2 regions of the Nonomuraea sp. NPDC049480 genome follow, and region 2 is predicted to be linked to the other one. Evidence: riboswitches for the same ligand, from Rfam matches in the RefSeq annotation. Region 2 holds a riboswitch; the other holds the start of a gene.
What was found. A riboswitch is a leader RNA that binds a small molecule or an ion and turns the genes downstream of it on or off. The one in region 2 is predicted to bind cyclic di-AMP.
Positions count from the first base shown of each region.

Region 1: it holds a riboswitch for cyclic di-AMP, as region 2 does, so the genes downstream of both, ACIBX3_RS33620 (glycoside hydrolase family 25 protein) here and ACIBX3_RS17720 (C40 family peptidase) in region 2, are expected to answer to the same signal.

Region 1 covers NZ_JBITMD010000013.1:208,191-211,747, reverse strand. The annotation lists gene ACIBX3_RS33625 (MFS transporter) at 1-587, opposite strand, end outside; gene ACIBX3_RS33620 (glycoside hydrolase family 25 protein) at 785-1,519, opposite strand; cyclic di-AMP (ydaO/yuaA leader) riboswitch at 1,533-1,674, opposite strand; gene ACIBX3_RS33615 (FAD-dependent monooxygenase) at 2,072-3,262, opposite strand; gene ACIBX3_RS33610 (FAD-dependent oxidoreductase) at 3,407-3,557, opposite strand, start outside.
Region 2 covers NZ_JBITMD010000005.1:354,240-357,796, forward strand. The annotation lists gene ACIBX3_RS17710 (LysR family transcriptional regulator) at 1-650, opposite strand, end outside; gene ACIBX3_RS17715 (class I SAM-dependent methyltransferase) at 721-1,434, shown strand; cyclic di-AMP (ydaO/yuaA leader) riboswitch at 1,721-1,881, shown strand; gene ACIBX3_RS17720 (C40 family peptidase) at 1,955-2,464, shown strand; gene ACIBX3_RS17725 (hypothetical protein) at 2,543-3,343, shown strand; gene ACIBX3_RS17730 (M48 family metallopeptidase) at 3,357-3,557, shown strand, end outside.

The DNA.
Region 1 (3,557 bases), on a different contig from region 2:
GCGGCGTGGTCGTGGTGAGCGTGCGTCGCGGGAGCGGCACGGCCGAGCGAGGCCAGCAGGCCCAGAAGCGCGATCCCGCCGAAGACCACGAGGGTCCAGAACGTGAACCGCCAGCCGAGCGCCTGGCCGACCGCGGCCCCGATCGGCGCGCCGAGGATCGTGGAGGCGGTCAGCCCGGAGAAGACGATGGCCACCGCGCGTCCCTTGCGTGAGGGTTCGACCAGCTCGGCGGCGTACACGGCGGCGATGCCGAGGAACGCCCCGTGGGCCATGGCCGACACGATCCGGCCGGCCATGATTGTCCCGTACGCCGGTCCGAGTGCGGACAGCAGATTGCCCAGCAGGAACACCCCGGTGGTGGTCAGGAGCATCGACCGCCTGCCGAACCTGGTGCCCAGCGCGGTGAACACGGGGGCGCCGATCGCGACGCCGAGGGCGTACACGCTCTCTAAGGCGCCGACGGCACCGATCGTGACATCGAGTGCTTGGGCGATCTCGCGGACGACTCCCGCGACGATGAACTCGTCGGCGCCCATCGCGAACGCTCCGACGACCATCGCCCAGATCGCCAATGGCAGCTTTCTCATTGCAGTCTCCTTGAAGAAGACGAGCGCCTGTCCGGAATCCCGCTCCAGCAGGCCTGACGCCCCCTCAAGCATCCATACCCCCTAGGGGTATTCCCGGATGACGGAACTTTTGAGAAGACCGGTCGGGCGCAATGCGTACGCAGCACTGGGGGGCGGCGCGCGGCACGCACGAGCGTGCCGCGCGACCAGGGACTCCGTTACTTGCGGCCCAAGGCGCGGAGCTGGTCCAGGCTCACAGACGTGACGTTCTGGTCCACCGGGCTGTCGGTGTACTGGTGGATGGTCCACGTCTTCCACGGTGCGGGCGGCGTGACCGCGCCTCTTGCCTTGCTGTAGTGGGCAACCCACAGCGGATACTGGCCGAGGCCTTGACCGTAGGTGCCGGCGAAGTTCCAGCCGGAGTAGAACAGCGGGGTGATGCCGGTCTTGTCCTTCACCCGCTCCAGCCACTTCCTGGCCCAGGCGTTGACCTCGGCCACGGACTTGCCGTCGGTGGTCTCCAGGTCCAGGACCAGGAGGTCACCGGTCTTGCCCGGCTGCTTGTCGACGACGGAGAGGAAGAAGTCGGCCTCGGCGACGGGGTCGTTGCCCGGGTGACCGTAGTGGTAGACGCCACGGACGATGTTCAGCCGGGCCATTTCATCCCAATGACGAACGAAAGCGCGGTCGATGAAAGAGGTGCCCTCGGTCGCCTTGACGATGCCGTACTTGGCGTCACTGGCGGCCCAGTCGTGCGCCGGCTGATAGTTGGAGACGTCCTGGCCGTAGACGAGCTTGTCATTGTCGGCGTGCGCGGGACCGGCGACGGACACACCGGCTACGGCGGTGGTCACGGCCAGCAGCGCGGCGGCAGCGTACTTGGCCAGGATGCCGGGAGTGGCCGTTCGGGCGATGCCGGTCTTCGGGGCAGGGGTAAGACGATGGGCGGCCATCGGTAGGGAGTTCTCCTTGCTTCCATACCGCTTACCGGGTTAGCTGACGGGTTCGGACATGGAAGCTGCCCTATGGCACCTCGGTGCCAATTCACCCCAAGTGAAACGACTGGGTCCCCGGTTCCGCCCACAGGCGGATTCAGCGGTCACAGACAGACCTGTGATGTATGCGAGGTCAAAGTAACGACCAGATAAACCGGACGTATGGTGCACAACATAATGCATCAACCAAAATACTGACAAGTGGACAAACCGGCAGTCGCCGAGTTCGCCCCTCCAGGCGGCTCCGGAACCCCGCTTCCGGCAAGGGATCCGCCATTTCGCGGGCAAGTTCGTCGCTTGCAGAGCGGCACGCATGACTTGACCTGGGCTTGGAGGAATCTTTACGGCAGGGCGACATATCGGTCGTTGGCCAATTTGCGCACAAACGCCTCTCAACTCACTCAAATCGCACGCGGGACAGTCAGGCACGGGTGCGAAGTACTCACTTGAGCGGGGCGGTCGCGGCCAGAGCCGCCCGGGCGGCGCGACGTGGGCGCTCCGGCGTCTCCGTCAAGGGGTGGAGCCGGTCGGGCTCGTCAGGTGGGGCCGGGCGGGCGTCTGCCAGCCGAAAGTGCCGCTGGTCGCGCGCAGGAACGCGGCGGTGGGCAGCGCCCACGTCACCACGTCACGCACCTGGGCGGCCAGCGCGTTCCCGGGGTTGAGGAGGCGGCCCGCTCTGGCCGAGGCGCGGACCAGCCCCTGGGTACGCCTCCGGCGGGCACGGTCGTAGGCGGCCAGCGCGGTGGCCAGGTCCGCCGAGCCGGCGGCGAGCGCGGTGAGCACGACCGCGTCCTCGAGGGCCTGGCAGGCGCCCTGGCCGAGGGCGGGCGTCATGGCGTGGGCGGCGTCGCCGAGCAGCGCGACCCGCCCGGCGACGTAGCTGGGCAGGGGCGTGGCCAGGTGGTAGATGTCGTGGCGCAGCAGCGCATCCGGTGGGGTGGCGGCCAGCAGGGCCGGAACGGGATCGTGCCAGCCGGCGAACCGGGCGGCCACGGCGGCCAGGTCGTCGCCGGTGTGGGCACCTTCCGGGGCGGTGCGGTCGGCGAACCAGTACACCCGGCCGTCCGCCAGCGGCAGCGCCCCGAACCCCTGGCCGCGCCCCAAGGTCTGAAACGCTCCGGGCAGGCCGGCGGGGGCCGCGTCCGCCGGGGCGAGGCCGCGCCAGGTGATCTCCCCGGCGTACGCCGGACCAGGATGGCCGGGGAACAGCACCCGGCGCGTGAGGCTGTGCACCCCGTCGGCGGCCACCACCAGATCGGCCCAGGCCGTCCCGGACCGCCCGTCCGCGACGAACCGCACCTCCCCGCCTCCCACGCCGGTGACCCGGTGCCCGGTGCGCAGGTCCGCTCGCGCGGACGCCTCGGCGAGCATCCGGTGCAGGTCGGCCCGGTGCAGCACGTACGCGGGAACGCCGTGGCGGGCGGTGAGCTGTTCGACGGTGGTACGCAGCAGCCACCGCCCGGAGGGTGTGCGTACCCCGGCGGCGCCGGTGGCCACGCTGCACTCCCGCAGGGCGTCACCGACCCCGAGCCAGTCCAGCGCCCGGACCGCGTTCGGAGCAAGGGCGATCCCCGCCCCGACCGGCGCGAACCGCGGCGCCTGCTCGAAGACGGTGACTCGCCACCCGGCACGGCACAGCCCTGCCGCCGCGGCGAGCCCGCCGATCCCACCACCGATCACGATCGCGGTCCGCTCCGACATGCCGACCTCCGTCACATAACTCGAACATCTCTGTACGAGATTGCGCCTACCCGGAAGCTCGACGAGCTAACCAGCCGAGCCCTCACCGCCGAGATTCGGATCGTCAACTGACGGGCGGCCTGATCCCGTGGAGCAGGAGGAAGCTCACGTCGGTTCGTCCTGGTCGATCGGTTCCAGTGGCCGGGTGGCCGGGCCGTGCAGAACCGCTCCGTCGGTGGCGAAGCGGGATCCGTGACAGGGGCATTCCCAGGTCTGTTCGGCCTGGTTGAAGGCCACGATGCAGCCGAGATGGGTG
Region 2 (3,557 bases):
GTCCCTCCCAGGGCCGACGCCAACTGCGAGATGGGCCCCAGGCAGTCCGGGTGGGTGCCGTCGATCCACGGCTCCGCCGCCAGATCCCGGAGCCGCACCCGGCTCCCTTGGGCCAGCGGATGAGTGGCCGCCAGCGCGACCAGCAGCTCGTCCTCGTGCACCGGCGTCAGAACGACACCTGTCGCACCGGCCACGTCCCACGAGGTCAGCAAGGCGATGTCCGTATCGCCGTCCAGTACGGCCGCGCACGGGTCGTGCTCCCCGGACCGGACGGTGAGGGACAGCTCGACGCCCGGATGCCGGCCCGCGAACGACCGGAACCGCTCGGGCAGATAAGTGGTCGCGGCGCTCGGGAACGCCGACACCCTGACCCGGCCCGCCTCGGCCGTCGCGAAGGCCCGCATGCGTGTCTCGAACAGCCGCATTCCCCTGAGCACCTCGCCGGCCTGCTCCAGCGCCGCCCGCCCCGCGTCCGTCGGCCGGACCCCGCGCGGCAGCCGCTCGAACAGCCGCACCCCCGTCTGACGCTCCAGCGTGGCGATCTGCCGGGACACGGCGGGCTGCGTCATGGACAGTTCCTCGGCCGCGGCTGAGAACGAACCCAGCCTCCCGACCTCTGTCAGCACCTTCAGCGACCATAGATCAAGCATGCGTCGAGCTTATGGGTAACATGCCCAACCCGCAGTGGTGCGCATGGCTCGACGCCGTCATGCTCCATCTATGGACACGATGGACAACCACCAGGACACATGGCTGAGCGAGGTGCTCCCACAGGGGCCACGACGGGTGCTCGACGCCGGGTGCGGGCGCGGCGAGCTGGCCGCCGAGCTGATGAGACGGGGCCATGACGTCACCGCGATCGACATCTCTCAGGAGGCCGTCGAGGCGGCCCGGGCGGCCGGCGTCCCCGCGCTACGAGCCGACATCGCCTGCTATCCCGGCTACGACGATGGATCGTTGTTCGAGGTGATCGTCATGTCGCTCTCGTTGCATCACGTGCATCCGCTGGAGGCGGCGCTGGATCGAGTGTCCGCCCTGCTGGAAAAGGACGGGCTGCTGGTCGTGGACGAGTTCGCGTGGGACTGGGCCGACCGGGCCGCGGCCGTCTGGTTCTACGATACCGGATCGTTGCTGTCTGCCGCAGGCGTGGCGGACTTCCCGCCCGCCCTGGAGGGTCCCGGGGGCGACCCGGCCGAGCGGTGGCGCGCGGCGCACGTGGATCACACGCCGGCGGACGGCATGATCGCCGCCCTTGCCGAGCGGTTCGAGATCACGAGCTTGAGGCGAGAACCGTACTTGTGGCGATATATCGGCGGAAAGGTGACAAACGGCAGCATTGCGCTCCTCAATGACCTTTACCGCATCGAACGGGAACGGATCTCTGATGGAACGCTCCCATCGACGGGGTTCAGGGTGACGGCGCGCAAGGTGTGACAAAAGGGGCAATCGGGACCTTACAGAGGGGTGGTCCGGCAATTGTGAGCAGAGTCACATTTGCGTAACGGAACCTGGTGTTCCAGCAGGGGTTTCAAATCTGACAAGACCCCCTGTCTGATCTTTACAACCTGACTCGCCCTTTGCTGATTCTTGACGTTTCGGCGTAGCTTCTGGCCTCGCGGCGACAAGCCATGTCACCGCGAACCGACATCGGACCTCCGATGTGAGACAGATACAGATCCGCCGGTCGCCGCCGCGCATCCCCATTGAGAACACCTGAACAGGCGGCGGCCCGCCGAGTCCGTGCAGCCAGGAGGCACGGAGCCGGGGAACCAACGATCCCGTTCCCCCGGGATCAGGGGTGAATCGGCGCTCAACGCGCCGTAGGGCTACTTCCAGGCCCGAATCCGTCAGCTAACCCGGTAGGCATTCGTGGAAGTCCCAAGGAGACATCCTGTCTACCTCTCTGCACAACCCCCGCCTGTCCCGCCTTGCCCTGAGTGGTGTAGCGCTCACGATGACCGTGGCGGCCGGAGGTCTGATCCTCCATGCCCCAACGGCTGAGGCGGCAACGACGAGCGATTCGGCCAGGACCACCACGGCGAAGGCGGCCTCCACCGCCAAGTCCGCGAAGTCTGCCAAGGCCCTCAGGATCGCTCGGCAGCAATCGAAGGCCCGCAAGGCCGTGGCCGTGGCCAAGAGTCAAGTCGGTGACCCGTACCGTTACGGCGCCGAAGGTCCCGGCTCGTTCGACTGCTCCGGTCTGACCCAGTACTCCTGGAAGAAGGCCGGGGTGACGCTCCCTCGCGTGGCGGCCAGCCAGTTCGCCCGCATCAGGAACAAGGTCTCCTGGAGGAATCTCCAGCCAGGCGACCTGCTGTTCTTCAGAGGGCTCGGCCATGTGGGCATGTATGTCGGCAAGGGCAAGATGGTGCACTCGCCGAGTAGCGGCAAACGGGTGCAAGTCGTCAAGCTGAGCGGATGGCGCAAGTCGTCGTTCGTCGGCGCGGTCCGTCCCGGCATGTGACACTGCCCCGCCCGAGGAATCGGGCGGGGCGGTCCCATTTCCGGGGTCCTCCGGCGCGGCGGACTACGATCGGGCATCGTGTCCCAGCAGGTGAGCCGACGAGCCGTGGTGGCCGCTCTCCTGCTCCTCGTCCCCGCCAGCGCCCCCATCCCCGGATTTCCCCCTGAAGCGCGCGATCTGTGGCGCGAGGAAGCCGTCGTGGCCCGCGGAACGCGGTCCGTGGTCGTCGGCCGCCGGGCCTCCCCCGCCCTCGGCGACCTGGCGCGCCGCGCCGACACCGCCGGGCGCCGGGTCTCGGACGTCCTCCGCGTCCCCGTGCGACCGCTCGTCGTCGTCCCCGAGTCCGCCCGCGAGGCCGCCCGCCTGGCAGGGGTGGAACGGCTCGACGGGCTGGCCGCGGTGGCCGGCCGCGGCCGCGTGATCGTCGTCCCCGAGGTCTTCGCCCGGCTCAACTCCACGGGGAAGGACGTCGTGCTCGCGCACGAGCTCACCCACGTCGTGGCGGGCACCGACGGCCTGCCCATCTGGCTGTACGAGGGCTTCGCCGACTACGTCGGCTACCGGGACGCCGGCCTCCCCCTGCGGACCGCCGCCGCCGAACTGGCCGAAGAGGTGCACGCCGGGCGGCTCCCGAGCGAATTGCCCGGACCTGCGGCCTTCGCGGCGGACGGCCGGGACCCCGTACGGCTCGCACGGGCGTACCAGGAGGCCTGGCTGGCGTGTCGCTTCCTCGCTGACCGCTTCGGTGAGGAGACGCTGGTGAGGCTCTACCGTGATGCCCAGGCGGCCGGCGTCGATCGGGCGCTCGCCTCGCTGGGGCTCTCCGTGGGCACGCTGACGGCACGGTGGCGCGCGTACGTGCGAGACCAGCTCGCGTAAAAGGGGGAGGCGCATGAGCGAACGACAGGAAATCCGCAAGCCCGGGCCCGCGGCCGGGGATCCGGGCTCGAGCGACCCCGCCGGGGATCCGGACTCGAGCGACCCGGCCGAGGGCGGAGACGTGGCCCCAGGGGACGGCGCGAACGCCGGCGAGAGCCGGTTGCGGCGGCAGGCCGCGATCGTGCTCCTGGTGCTGGGGGCCGTGATCCTGGCC